DNA from 2 places in the Kocuria sp. CNJ-770 genome. Region 1 is predicted to be linked to the other one. Evidence: riboswitches for the same ligand, from Rfam matches in the RefSeq annotation. Region 1 holds a riboswitch; the other holds the start of a gene.
What was found. Region 1 has a riboswitch for thiamine pyrophosphate ahead of BJF77_RS13870 (FAD-dependent oxidoreductase). Riboswitches for the same ligand answer to the same signal wherever they lie in the genome.
Positions count from the first base shown of each region.

Region 2: another riboswitch for thiamine pyrophosphate. It lies ahead of BJF77_RS19095 (ECF transporter S component); the one in region 1 lies ahead of BJF77_RS13870 (FAD-dependent oxidoreductase).

Region 1 is NZ_MKJW01000115.1:5,561-12,442, forward strand. It holds partial or broken gene BJF77_RS13850 (carboxylesterase family protein) at 1-1,079, shown strand, start outside; gene BJF77_RS13855 (VOC family protein) at 1,054-1,965, opposite strand; gene BJF77_RS20160 (hypothetical protein) at 2,121-3,101, opposite strand; gene thiE (thiamine phosphate synthase) at 3,268-3,936, opposite strand; TPP riboswitch at 4,003-4,104, shown strand; gene BJF77_RS13870 (FAD-dependent oxidoreductase) at 4,094-5,422, shown strand; gene thiS (sulfur carrier protein ThiS) at 5,419-5,658, shown strand; gene BJF77_RS13880 (thiazole synthase) at 5,660-6,562, shown strand; gene moeB (molybdopterin-synthase adenylyltransferase MoeB) at 6,559-6,882, shown strand, end outside.
Region 2 is NZ_MKJW01000166.1:42,877-49,758, reverse strand. It holds partial or broken gene BJF77_RS19760 (ABC transporter ATP-binding protein) at 1-1,650, opposite strand, end outside; gene BJF77_RS19095 (ECF transporter S component) at 1,647-2,267, opposite strand; TPP riboswitch at 2,356-2,477, opposite strand; gene BJF77_RS19090 (DUF4235 domain-containing protein) at 2,710-2,988, opposite strand; gene mnhG (monovalent cation/H(+) antiporter subunit G) at 3,046-3,534, opposite strand; gene BJF77_RS19080 (monovalent cation/H+ antiporter complex subunit F) at 3,540-3,812, opposite strand; gene BJF77_RS19075 (Na+/H+ antiporter subunit E) at 3,809-4,537, opposite strand; gene BJF77_RS19070 (Na+/H+ antiporter subunit D) at 4,534-6,174, opposite strand; gene BJF77_RS19065 (Na(+)/H(+) antiporter subunit C) at 6,171-6,686, opposite strand; gene BJF77_RS19060 (Na+/H+ antiporter subunit A) at 6,683-6,882, opposite strand, start outside.

The DNA.
Region 1 (6,882 bases):
GAGGGCCTGCCCGTGCTGGTCTGGATCCACGGCGGCTCCTACACCACCGGGGCCGGTGACGCCCCGATCATGGACCCGAAGCCGCTGGTGGCCGAGCAGCGCGTGGTGGTCGTGACGGTCACCTACCGGCTCGGCCTGTTCGGCTACCTGGGCTCCGGGCACGCCCGCCCGGCCAACCTCGGGCTGCTCGACCAGCTCCAGGCGCTGCGGTGGGTGCGGCGCAACATCGCCGCCTTCGGCGGCGACCCGGACAACGTGACCGCCTTCGGCCAGTCCGCCGGCGGTGACGCCGTGGCCCACCTCATGGCCGTCCCCGGCGCGGAGGCGCTGTTCCGCCGTGCCGTCATCCAGAGCCCGCCGCTGGGCATCGCCCGCGGCCGGGAGCGGATGAACGCCGCCATGGCCGCTGCGGCGGAGGTCGTGACGGCCGGGATGCCCGCCGCCGACGTGGTCGCCGCCCAGGCGGAGGTGGAGCGGCACGCGGCGCCCTTCGGGCTGCTGGGGGCGATGCCCTTCGGCACCCAGTACGGCCACCACCCGCTGCCCGCCGAGGAGGAGATCGACGCGGCCTGGGACCGGGCGGCCCGGCACATCGACGTCCTCATCGGCCACACCACCGAGGAGGCGCGGCTCTACCTGGCCACGGTGCCGGCCCTGCAGCGGTGGACCCGCGTGCCGCTGCTGGGGCCGGTGCTGCGCCGGGCCGTGGTCGGCTGGGCGACCCGGTCCGTCTACTCCCGGGCGATCCGCCGCTTCGCCCGCCGGCACGTGCGCGCCGGCGGGACGGCCCACCGCTACGTGATCTCCTGGGCGGCCCCGGGCAACCCGTACGGGGCGGCCCACACGGTCGACCTGCCCCTGCTCTTCGGCGACGAGCCGACCTGGGCGGCACCGGACTGGTCGCCGGCGCCGCGTGGGAGGACATCGATGCCGCCGCCCGGCAGGTGCGCCGGCTGTGGGCCGACTTCGCCCGTGGTCAGCCCCTCGGCGACGCCGGCCGCATCTTTGGCGTCCTGCGCCACCGCCGCGTCCGGGTCCCGTCCCGCGTGGGGCCTATGCGGCGACGCCCACCTGGATGAGGGTGTTCCAGGGGTCCTCGAAGCGCAGCACGGCGCCGTCGTGCCGGGTGGGGACCTGGTGGTCGGTCAGCCGGGCCTGCAGGGCGGTGACGTCCTCGGCCGTGGGTAGGTCGATGTTGACCTGCCCCAGGCCCAGGGAGGCCGCCCGCGGGCCCGCCCCGGCGCTGTGCCAGGTGTTGAGCCCGATGTGGTGGTGGTACCCACCGGCGGCGATGAACAGGGCCGAGCCGATGTCGCTCATCACCTCGAAGCCCAGCACGTCCACGTAGAACCGCCGGCCCTGTGGGATGTCACCGACCTGCAGGTGCACGTGGCCGAGGGTGGCCGGCGGCGCCGCCGGCCGCGCACCGGCCGGCTCGCGCAGGTGCTCGCCCAGGAACGAGGTGGGGTCCAGCGGGTTGGACGCCAGTGTCAGCAGCCCGTTGGCCTCCCGCCGCCAGGTGTCCCGGGGGCGGTCGGTGTAGAGCTCCACGCCGTTGCCCTCGGGGTCGTCGAAGTAGAACGCCTGGCTGTAGAGGTGGTCGGCGCTGCCGGTGAAGGAGCGCGGCGCCACGGCGGCGACCGAGGCCAGGGCGGCCGCCAGGGCCGGCTCGTCCTCGAACAGCACCGCGGTGTGGAACAGCCCCGCCTGGCCGCGGCGGGCCGGCGGCAGCTCCCGGACCTGCCGCAGGCGCAGCACGGTCCGGCCGTCACGACCCAGCACGGCCGTGTCCCCGGCGTGGGCGAGGACCTCGAGGGTCACGGCGTCCGTGTAGTAGGCGAGCATCGTGTCCAGGTCGGCCACGAGCAGCTCCACGGCGCCCATCCGGGTCCCGGCGGACAGCAGGTCGTCGGCCGGGCGCGGCGTGAGGCTCCGGGGGTCGGGGTTCTGGGGAAAGATCGGCATCTCGGGCTTCTCCGTCGGCATCGGCACCACAAAGGTTGATATGTCCCCAAGGATACCCCGGAAAATATTTCCCGTGCAAGTATCTTGGGGGCATCCGTCACCTCGGGGCCGGGCGCGAGGCCGTCCCGGTCAGAGCACGAAGATCAGCGCCACGATCACCGCCACGATCGCCAGAAGGACCAGGCCCCAGGCCTTGAGGTTGTCGGAGTCGTCCTCCTCGGGATCGTGGGCCGGGCGCGGCGGCCATCCGCCGGCCGCCGGGCCGCCGGTCCCCGCCAGGGGGCCGCCCGCGCCGGACCGGGGAACGGCCCGCCCTGGGACTGGCCCGGGAACGGCTCCCCGGGAGCCCCGGGCCGGCCGACCTGCCCGGGCGGCGGCGGAGCGGGCGTGGACGGGCTGACGCCCCACTGCGGAGCCTGCGGGGCGTCCGCGATCGAGGGGTTCGACGGCGGCGGCCCGGCCGGACCGTCCCCGGGTGCCCGCGGCGCCGGGGCTGCCGGCGGTGGAGGAGCGGCCGGGGGAGCGGCGGGCGGCAGCGTCTCGCCGGAGAGCACCGGCCCGTCCTCGCGGTGGCCCTTCTCGGCCTCCGTCAGCAGGGTCACGAACCGCTCCAGCGACTCCGAGCCGTCGTACTCACGGGCCAGGAAGCGCTCGGCGCGGCGGCGCACCACCCGGTAGACGCGCCCGTCGTCGGGGATCGAGAGGTCCCGGGCGGCCTGCGCCACGATCAGCGGGGGCTGCTCGGGCAGCGGGTTCGTGCCCCACTCCAGCAGCCCGGTGAGCAGGGGCCGCTCCAGCACCGAGGCCATGGCCGCCCGGGCGCCGGGCACGCGGGTGAACTCCAGCAGCCCGCTCGGCGGGGCGGAGGGACAGCCCGGGACGTCACCGGGCAGCCGGGCCGCCCGCTCGAGCCAGAACGTGTCGCCGAAGAGGGTGGCCAGCAGCACGGCCGCCGCGAGCCGGTCCTCGCCCGGGGCGGCGTCCTCCGGGGCGCCCTCCTCCCAGTGGGTGCCCAGCGCTCGCTGGGCGGGCTCGCCGGCCAGCCGGACGCGCAGCTGCACGTCCTCCGGGCCGCGGGCGGTCTGCGCGGGATGCTCCACCGCGTGCCGCACCTGCGGGTCGAGCTCGGGGTCCATGGGCCACTCCTCCGTCGTCGTCCGTGAGGTCCATGCTCTCAGACGGTGCTGTGCGGCGGCGGGGAGCCGGTGGGGAGTTGTGGCCGTCGTGCCCTTCGGGACGTCCCCGCCCGGGGGGCCGGGCAGGAGACGTGCCGAGCAGGGAGGGTGCCGGGCGGGGAAGGGGTCAGGCGGGGAGCAGGCTGCGCAGCTGTCCGGCCGCCAGACGCGGGTCCGGGGCCTCGGTGACCGCCCGGACCACCACGGCGCCGCGCGCCCCGGCGGCCAGCACCTCGGGGAGGCGCTGCTCGTCGATGCCGCCGATGGCGAACCAGGGCACGGGCGCGGCCGCCTGGTCGGCGTCCAGCCGGGCCTCGGTCAGTGCGGCGACCTCCCGCACGAAGTCAAGGCCGGTGGCGGACCGGCCCGGCTTGGTGAGGGTCTCCCACACGGGCCCGGTGCAGAAGTAGTCCACATCAGGGTCGGCCAGCGCGGCCCGGGCCTGGCCGAGGTCGTGGGTGGATCGTCCGATCAGCACGTCGGGGCCCAACAGCTGCCGGGCCTGAGCGGGGGTGAGGTCGTGCTGGCCGGCGTGGAAGACGTCGGCGCCCACGAGCGCGGCGAGGTCGGCGCGGTCGTTGACGGCGACCAGCGTGTCGTACTCGGCGGCGACCCGGCCCAGCAGGCGCAGCGCGGCGATCTCCTCGTCGGTGTCGATGCTCCTGTCCCGGAGCTGGACGATGTCCGTCCCGCCGGCGCAGACGGCGTGCAGGAACTCCTCGAGGTCGCCCTGTGCGCGGCGGGCGTCGGTGCACACGTACAGCCGGGCGGCGAGGAGCCGGTCCGTGCGCGTCATGCGCAGCTCGGAGGCGGCGGGGGCAGCGGTGTCCTGGGTATGCTGGGTCACACGCTGATGATAGGTCAGCGGTTCTGCGGGAGCCCCACGGGGCTGAGAGGGCGTCCGGCGCCGACCGCCACACCTGATGCGGGTCATGCCGCCGTAGGAAAGGACGATGCCGGTGACATCCGCGCCCCCCGTTCCGATGCCCGCCGCCCAGCACGTGCGGGCCGACGTCGCCGTGGTCGGGGCCGGGGTGGTCGGCCTGGCCACGGCCTGGGAGCTGCGCCGCCGCGGCCGCTCGGTGGCCGTGGTGGATCCCGAGCCCGGCGCCGGGGCCAGCCGGGCGGCAGCCGGGATGCTCGCCCCGGTGAGCGAGGTCCAGTACCAGCAGGAGCCGCTCTATCCTTTGATGCTCGCCTCGGCCGGCGCCTACCCGGCGTTCGTGGCCGCCGTGGAGGAGGCCGCCGGCGGCTCGGTGGGCTACCGCGCCACCGAGACGCTCGTGTGCGGCGTCGACGCCGCCGACCGGCAGGCCCTGGCGGACCTGCGCGAGCTCCAGCGGCGCCACGGCCTGGCCGTGGAGCCGCTTGCGCTGCGCGCGGCCCGGGCCCTGGAGCCGGCCCTGAGCCCGCGGCTGTCCGCCGTGCACCGCATTCCCGACGACCACCAGGTGGACCCGCGCCGGCTCGTGGCCGGGCTGCTCGCCGCCCTCGTCGCCCCCGAGCTCCCCGCACCGTCCGGGCCCCGCGGAACGGACGGCGCCGACGGCGGGCCCGCCCGCCTGGTGCACGACCGCGCCGCGGGGCTGCGCCACGGCCCCGACGGCGCGGTGACGGGTCTGCGCCTGGCCGGCGGCGGGATGGTCTCGGTGGCGGAGACGGTCCTCGCCCCCGGCACGGGTCTCAGCGACCTGGAGGGTCTGCCCGGGTCCTGGCGGCCGCCGCTGCGCCCGGTGCACGGGGACATCCTCCGCGCCCGCCCGCCCGCCGGGGCGCCCGCACTGCTCGAGCGCACCGTCCGCGGTGTGGTCCACGGCGTGCCCGTCTACCTGGTGCCCCGCGACGACGGGACGGTGGTGATCGGGGCGACCTCCCGCGAGGACGACCTCGACGGGATCAGTGCCGGGGGCGTGTTCCGGCTGCTGCGCGACGCCCAGGCCGTGGTCCCCGGCGTCGCCGACCTCGAGCTGGTCGAGGCCATGGCCCGCGCCCGGCCCGGCACTCCGGACGACATCCCGTACCTGGGCCGCGTCCGCGGCTCCGGGGAAGACCCGGTGGCCGGTCTCGTGGTCTCCACCGGCTACTTCCGCCACGGCGTCCTGCTCGCCCCGCTGGCCGCCCGCCTCGCCGCGGAGCTGGTGCTCGGGCGGTCCGGCACGGATCCGGGCCCCGACGCCGAACACCTGGCCAGCACCGACCCGCACCGCTTCGACCGCCCGGTCGAGGCGGCCTCCGTGGACCTCGCGACCGGGTCCCGCACCCCGAACAGGAGCACCCGATGACCGCCATCACCCTCAACGGCCGCCCGCACGTCGTCGGCGGGGACACCACCGTGGTGGACCTCGTGGCCGAGACCGTCGGGCGGCCCCTGGGCCCCGACGGCGCCCCGCTGGACGGCCGCCGGCTGGGCGTGGCGGTGGCGGTGGACGCCGCCGTGGTCCCGCGCAGCCGCTGGGGCCGCACCCCCGTGGCCGAGGGACAGGCCGTCGAGATCATCACCGCCGTCCAGGGAGGCTGACATGACCCGCCCCGCACCCCACCCCGCATCCCACCTCGCGCCCACCGTGGACCCGATCGTGCTCGACGGCACCGAGCTGTCCTCCCGGCTGATCATGGGCACCGGCGGGCTCAGCTCGCTGCACACCCTGGAGCAGGCCCTGCTCGCCTCCGGCACCGCGCTGACCACCGTGGCCCTGCGCCGCTACGCCCCCGGCCACGGCGACTCGCTGTTCGCGATGCTCGAGCGCAACGGCATCCGGATCCTGCCCAACACCGCCGGCTGCTACACCGCCCGGGACGCCCTGCTCACCGCCGAGCTCGGCCGCGAGGCCCTGGAGACCGACTGGGTCAAGCTGGAGGTCATCGCCGACGAGGACACCCTGCTGCCCGACGTGGTGGAGCTGCTCGACGCCACCGAGCAGCTCGTGGCCCGCGGCTTCCGGGTCTTCGCCTACACCTCCGACGACCCGGCCGTGGCCCGCCGTCTGGAGGACCTCGGCGCGGCCGCCGTGATGCCCCTGGGCGCGCCGATCGGCACCGGGCTGGGGATCCTCAACCCGCACAACATCGAGCTCATCGCCTCCCGTGCCTCGGTGCCCGTGGTCCTCGACGCCGGCATCGGCACCGCCTCCGAGGCCGCGCTCGCCATGGAGCTGGGCTGCGACGCCGTGCTGCTGGCCAGCGCCGTGACCCGGGCCCAGGACCCGGTGGCCATGGCCACCGCGATGCGCCACGCCGTGGCCGCCGGGCGGCTGGCCGCCCGCGCCGGCCGGATCCCGGCCCGCCGGCACGCCCAGGCGTCCTCGCCGATGGCCGGGCGGATCGACACGGACGCGCCCGACGCCGGTCCGTCCGCCGGTGCGTCCGCCGGTCCGGCGGACGTCCCGCGCGGGGACTGGGCGCCCGTGGGGGAGCGCCCGTGAGCGCGCTGCCCCCGCTCGTGGAGCCCGGCCCCGAACTGACCCGTGCGGAGCTCGAGCGCTACGCCCGGCACCTGACCCTGCCCGGGATCGGCCCGCTCGGCCAGCGCCGGCTCGGCAGCGCCCGGGTGCTCGTGGTCGGCGCGGGCGGACTGGGCGCCCCGGCCCTGCAGTACCTCGCCGCGGCCGGCGTGGGGACGCTGGGGATCGTCGACGACGACGTCGTGGCGGTCTCCAACCTGCAGCGCCAGGTGGTGCACCGCACCGCCGACGTCGGCCGGCCCAAGGCGGAGTCCGCCGCGGAGGCCGTGACCGCCCTCAAC
Region 2 (6,882 bases), on a different contig from region 1:
ACTTCAGCACGACGCCCCGTCCAGGAGCACCGGGCTCCACCACGGCGCCACGTGCGGGAGCGACCTGCTCCGGCACGATCCCGGGGGCGGACGTTCCCAGCTCCAGCACCTCGGCCCCGAGCGCCCGCACGAAGTCCTCGTCGTGGGTGACCGCGAGCACGGCCGTGCCGGCGTCCACGACCTCCAGGAGCAGGTCCACGAGCTCGGCCCAGGTCAGGGCGTCCTGGCCGAACGTGGGCTCGTCGAGCACCAGGACGTCCGGATCGGTGGCCAGCACCGTGGCCACCGACAGCCGCCGCTTCTCACCGCCGGAGAGGGTGAAGGGGTTCGCGTCCGCCAGGTGGGTCAGCCGCAGCCGGTCGAGCAGCTCTCCCGTGCGACGGTCCCGGTCGGCCGCCGGGGTGCCCGCCAGACGGGGGCCGAGCTCGAGCTCGGCCCGCACGGTGGCGCGCAGGAACTGGTGCTCGGGCTCCTGGAAGACCGTCCCGACGCGGGCCACCAGGTCCGGTCCGGCCCACTCCAGCGGGTCCGGTCCGGCGCCGCGGGCCAGGGCCGGGTGCGCGGTCACGGTGCCGCGCACGGGCGCCAGCAGGCCCGCCAGGGTGAGCGCGAGGGTCGACTTCCCGGCGCCGTTGGCGCCCGTCACGGCCAGTGCCCGGCCACGGAGCAGGTCCAGTCCCACGCCGGTCGCCGCGGCCGGGAGGTCCCGGCCCGCCGCGGGATCGCTCAGCGCCCGGCCCCGCCGCCGCGCCCGGCGCCGGCGCGCAGCTGCCGTGCGGAGGGCTGGGTGCGCGAGACGGCCAGCGCGGCCGCGCTCAGCAGCGGCTCCGCGTCCCCCCGGGGACGGGCGGGCGCGCGGGTGGGCGGGACCCGCCCGGGAACCCAGACCCCGGCGCGGCTCAGCTCGTCGGCGGCCTCCCCCAGGACCTGCGCCGGGGACCCGTCGTGCGTGATCCCCCCGTCGCGGCCGAGCACGACGACACGGTCCACGACGTCGGCCCACACCGCCACGCGGTGCTCCACGACCACCAGAGTGGCCCCGCTGCGGTCCAGGCACCGTGCCACCGCGTCCCGGACCTGCCGCACCCCTGCGGGGTCCAGGTTCGCGGTGGGCTCGTCGAGCAGGAGCAGCCCCGGGCTCATCGCCACGGCACCGGCGAGCGCCAGGCGTTGCTTCTGCCCGCCGGACAGGGCGGCGGTGGGATGGTCGAGCGGCAGGGCCAGCCCCACGTCGTCGAGGGCGGCGCGGACCCGGGGCCAGATCTGTTCCCGGGGCACGGCGAGGTTCTCGAGGCCGAAGGCGGTGTCGTCCCCGATACGGGACAGGACCACCTGGGACTCGGGGTCCTGCTGCACGAGCCCGGCGCGTCCCCGTGCCCGGTCCGGGTCCGTGCCGTCGAGCAGCAGCTCCCCGTGGCGGGAGAGCCCGTCGTCGTCGTGCAGGACCCCCGCGAGGGCGTGCAGGAACGTCGACTTGCCCGCCCCGCTCGGCCCCAGCAGCAGCACCCGCTCCCCCGGCTCGACCACCAGGTCGATGCCCCGCAGGGCGGGGGCCTCCCGGCCGGGGTGGTGCCAGCCGAAGCCGCGGGCCTCGACGCGGGCCCCCGCGGCGGCGGGCGTGCCGGGAGGACGCACCGCCGCGGCGGTCATCGCCGTGCGACCCGGCCCGAGGCCAGGCCCTGCAGCACGCCGGTGGCTGCGAGCGCCTTCACCACGGCCCACATCAGCAGGCCGGCGAGCACCGCGCCCGAGAGGGCCGCGAGGACCACGTAGACCACCTGGTGGCCGAGGGCCCACTCGTAGTTGTAGATGATGCTCTCGTTGACGCCCAGGAAGATGCCGCTGACCGCGCCCGCCGCGGCGGCCACCGCGGCGTTGTAGCGGCGGTAGCGCACCGCGGCGAAGACCAGCTCGGCCCCGATGCCCTGGAGGAGGCCGGACAGGATCACGGTCCAGCCGAAGTGGGTGCCCAGGAAGCCCTCGATGACGGCGGCGAGCAGCTCGCAGAACAGCGCGGCGCCCGGCTTGCGGATGATCAGACCGCCGAGCACACCGGCCACGAGCCAGCCGCCGGCGATCAGCCCCACGGCGGGCGGATAGGTCACCGCGGCGGCTCCGACCACGGGATAGAGCAGGTTCGACCACGCCCAGAAGACGACCGCGCACACGGCGGCGAGGACGGCGGCCACGACGATGTCGACGACCCGCCAGGACGAGGACCCGGGCGCACGGTTGCGGCCGGCGGGACGGTGCGTGGTGGTGTTCATGGTGCGTTCCTCCTGGGCTCAGCGAGCCATCGGTGCCAGGAGGGGAGGGGTCCGCGCGGACACGGCCGGAGCTCATGTCCGCGAGTCGTCCCTGAGGTGCTCGACTCCCTTCGCCGGTGCTAACCGGAGCAGGTTCGAGGGTCTGCGGTGATCCGCACTCTCAGCGCTGTGCCGCCGTTGCCGGCGGGGTGCGCTCCCCTGTCGTTTCAGTGGCACCGAGTCTACCCCTCCCCTGCCCGCACCGCCGCACGCACTGACATCCGGACTGTCGCCTGGACTGTCGCCGGTGCTGCCGCCCGCACGTCCGCCGTTCCGTTCCTGCCCGCGGGGCGTCCGGCGCTCCTCCCGCGGCGCGTCCGCCGGACGGCGAAGGGGCCGGTCCGCCCGGACACCGTTGCGGTGTCCGGGCGGACCGGCCCCTTCGTGAGGTGGTCCCCGGGGATCAGACCTCGGCCTGGCTGGAGGCCTTGGGGTTGTTCCGGGGCTGGTTCTCCATCTTCGCGACCTGGCGGGAGATCGCGACCTTGATCACCGTGCCGACGAGGCCGGTGACGAGCGACCAGATGATGATGCCGGTCCACGCCTCGTCCGGGTCCGGGTTCTTGGCGGGGGGCGGGTCCCCCGTGATGCGCGTCCACGCGGCGCCGAGCACCTTGTGCGAGAGCGCCACGCCGCCCAGCGAGAGGCCGGTGCCGGCGAGTTCGAGGATCTTCGTGTTCATGGACTGCTGCTCCTTGTCGTCGGGGCGGCGCGGATGCGCCCGTCGATCGTGCCCAGCCTAACGCGTCCTCCCGGATCCGTCAGTCTGCTGTCCGTCGGCGTGCTGCCCGTCCGCGCCCGGCGGGTCGGTGAGGGCCGCGTCGGTGAGGGCCGCGTCGGTGAGGGCCGCCCCGGCCGCGGCCTGCCCGCCGCCGTCCTGCTCGCCGGCACGGTTGAGCACCTCCTGCAGGTCGTCCTGCGTGAGGGTGGCCCGGTTGAGGTGCTTGGTGCGGTAGGTGGAACGGCCGACCATGTGCGCCGAGACGGGCACGGTGAGCAGCTGGAAGACCCAGCCCAGGATGATCAGCGGGATCATGACCGGGTCCCGGTTCTCCAGGGCGACGGCGGTGAGCATGAGCAGCAGCCCGAACACCTGCGGCTTGGTCCCGGCGTGCATGCGGGTCAGCAGGTCCGGGAACCGGACCAGCCCGATCGCCGCGGCCAGGGACATCAGCGCTCCGAGGACCAGGCACACGGCGGCGGCGGCGTCCAGGACGGTGTCCAGCACGGGGCTCACTTCCCGTGCTCGGCGGTCTGGGTGGCGAAGCGCGCCACCGTCACGGCGCCGATGAACCCCACCAGGGAGACGATCACCATGAGGATGAGGTTGTCGAGATGGCCGTGGTAGGCCATCTCCACGGCGAGCGACGCCGCCACGATGGCCAGCAGGACGTCGGTGGCCACCACCCGGTCCAGCAGCGACGGCCCCTTGGCCAGCCGGTACAGGGTGCCCGCGGCGGCCGTGCTGAGCAGCACGGCCGCGACGGCCACGGCGATCTCCATCACGAGCGGTCCTCCTCGGTGGTCTGGGGGTTCTCGGCGGCCCGGGGATTCTCAGTGGTTCCGGTGTTCCCGGTGGACCCGGCGGGGACGTCTCCTCGCCGGCCGCCGACGATCTGCTGCTCGGCCGTGACCGGGGAGCCGATCGCCGCGCTGTCCCGCTGCTCGGACTCCGCCGCGCCTCCCCCGCGGCGTTCGGCCCGCAGGGCGGTGAGCTCCTCCCGGGTGCCCATGATGCGGATCCACGCGGCCTCGACCTGCCGCACGGAGCGCCGGAAGGACTCGGCCTCCTCGGGGGTGCGGACGTTGAGCGCGTGGAAGTAGAGCGTCCACCGGGAGCGGTCCACCTCCACGAGGATGGAGCCCGGGATCAGGGCCATGGTGTGGCCGGTGGCGGTGAGCAGCAGGTCCGAGCGCGTGCGCAGCTCCACGCCCACGACCGCGTTGCGGGCCCGCGGGCCCACGAGGATCGCGACGAGCATGACGCCCACGCTGGCCTTGGCGACCTGCCACACGAAGGTCACTGCGAAGAGGGCGAACTGCAGCAGGTTGAACCGGCCCGAGAGCTGCACCGGGGGCAGGTAGAGCACCCAGGTCACGAGCAGTGCCAGCAGCGCGCCGAACAGCAGGTTGCCCAGGCCGAAGTCGCCCCACAGGGCACCCCAGACGAGCACGAGCCACACCAGCAGCGGCAGCTCGACGAGCAGGGAGTTCTTGGGACGCGAGCTCACGGAGCCTCCTCCACCACGGGGCGGGGAACCGATCCGGGGTCCAGCACGGCCGCGACGTAGCGCTCGGGACGGACGAGGTTCTCGGCCGCGTTGTCCGCGAGCTGGAAGATCGGGCCGGCGAAGACGGTGAGGGCCACGCCCACGACGACGAGCGCGGAGGCGCCGCCGAGCATGGAGGGCGACATCAGCCGCACGTCGCCCTTGCCGGCGAACTGCCCCTCCTGGTCGTCGACGGACCCGGAGGTCAGGAGGAAGCGCGAGCCCGCCGGGACCGGGGCCAGCAGGATCGGGTCCGGGTACTCCGCGTCCTCCGGGGTGCGCAGGAACACGCGGTTCCACACGCGGATCATGGCCAGCAGGGTCAGCAGGGACACCGCCACGGAGCCCGCCACCAGGACGTAGGCGAGCGGGTCGCCCCGGTTCACACCGGCCTGCAGCAGCCCCGTCTTGCCGAGGAAGCCGGAGAACGGCGGGATGCCGCCCAGGTTCAGCGCGGGCACCAGGTAGAGCAGCGCCAGCAGCGGCGAGATCCTGGCCATGCCCGCGAGCCGGTCCACGTTCGTGGATCCGCCGCGGCGCTCGATCAGCCCGGCCACCAGGAACAGGCTGGTCTGGATCACGATGTGGTGGGCCACGTAGTAGACCGTGGCGGAGAGCGCCTCCTGGCTGCCCACGGCCACCCCGAAGATCATGTAGCCGATGTGGCTGATGAGGGTGAAGGACAGCATGCGCTTGATGTCGATCTGGGCGAGCGCGCCCAGGATGCCCACCACCATGGTGAGCAGCGCGACCCACATCAGCAGGGTGTCGAGCCGGTCCCCCGGGAACAGCACGGTCTCCGTGCGGATGATCGAGTAGACGCCCACCTTGGTCAGCAGCCCGGCGAACACGGCGGTGACGGGGGCGGAGGCCGTCGGGTAGGAGTCCGGCAGCCAGAAGGACAGCGGGAACACCGCCGCCTTGATGCCGAAGGCGATGAGCAGCATGACGTGCAGCTGCATCTGGGTGCCCACCGGCAGGTCGGCGAGCTTCACGGAGAGGTCGGCCATGTTGATGGTGCCCGTGGCCGCGTAGATCATGGCGATGGTGATCAGGAAGAGCACCGAGGAGATCACGGAGACCACCACGTAGGTGACGCCCGTGCGGATCCGCTGGACCGTTCCGCCCATCGTCATGAGGACGTAGGACGCGGTGAGCAGGATCTCGAAGCCCACGTACAGGTTGAACAGGTCACCCGCGAGGAAGGCGTTGGAGACCCCGGCCACGAGGATGAGGAAGGAGGGGTGGAAGATCGAGATCGGGCCCTCCTTGTCGCCGTCGGCCACGCCCTGGCCGCTGGCGTAGACCAGCACCGCGAGCGAGACGACCGTGGAGACCACGAGCATCAGCGAGGAGAGCTGGTCGACGACCATGACGATGCCCCAGGGCGCCGCCCAGCCGCCCAGGTGGACGGCCTGGGGACCGACGTCCCACGTGCTCACCAGCACCGCGGCCTCGACCACGAGGGTGAGCACCAGCGAACCGATCGCCACGGCGCGCTGCAGGGCGTTGCGCCGCAGCAGCACGAGGCTCAGGGCCGCGCCCAGGAAGGGGATGATGACCGCCAGCGGGGCCAGCTGCGCGAGGTGGAGGGTCATCGGGTCCCCTCCCGCCGGGGCCCGGGAAGACCGGGCGTCTCGAGGTCCTCGCCGAGGTCCTCAGCGGGGTCGTCGTCGGGGTCGCTGCGGCGGGGCGCCTCCTCGAACTCGGTCGTCTCGGCGGGCACCTCGGCGTCGTCCTCCAGGTCGTAGGAGGACTGCCGGGCCACGCGCCGGTCCTCCACGTCGTCCTGGATCTCGTCGCGGCGGCCGAGCACCCAGGAGCGGTAGATCATCCCGAGCAGGAACGCGGTGACGGCCAGCGAGATGACGATGGCGGTGAGGATCAGCGCCTGGGGCAGCGGGTCGCTGTAGTCCTCCGCGGCGATCGAGCTGTCGTAGAGCGGAGCGAGTCCGGGGATGCCGCCCGCGTGCAGGATCAGCAGGTTCGTGCCGTTGGTGAGCAGCATCAGTCCCAGCAGCACCCGGGTGAGCGAGCGCTCGAGCAGGAGGTACACCCCCACGGCGTAGAGCACGCCCATCACGACCAGCAGGGTCAGGTTCACGCTCATCGGTGCTCGTTCCCTTCGTCGGGCCCCGCCCCGGCGGTCGTGACCGGGGTGGGTGAGGTCGCCGACGTCGCCACGGACGATCCCGCGGTGACCCGGCGCTGCCGGGTGACCCTGATGCGGGTGCCGCGTCCGGGCGTCCTCCGGCGCCGGCGCACGGCGTCCTCCTCGATCCGCTCGTCGATCCGCCCGCCCAGCG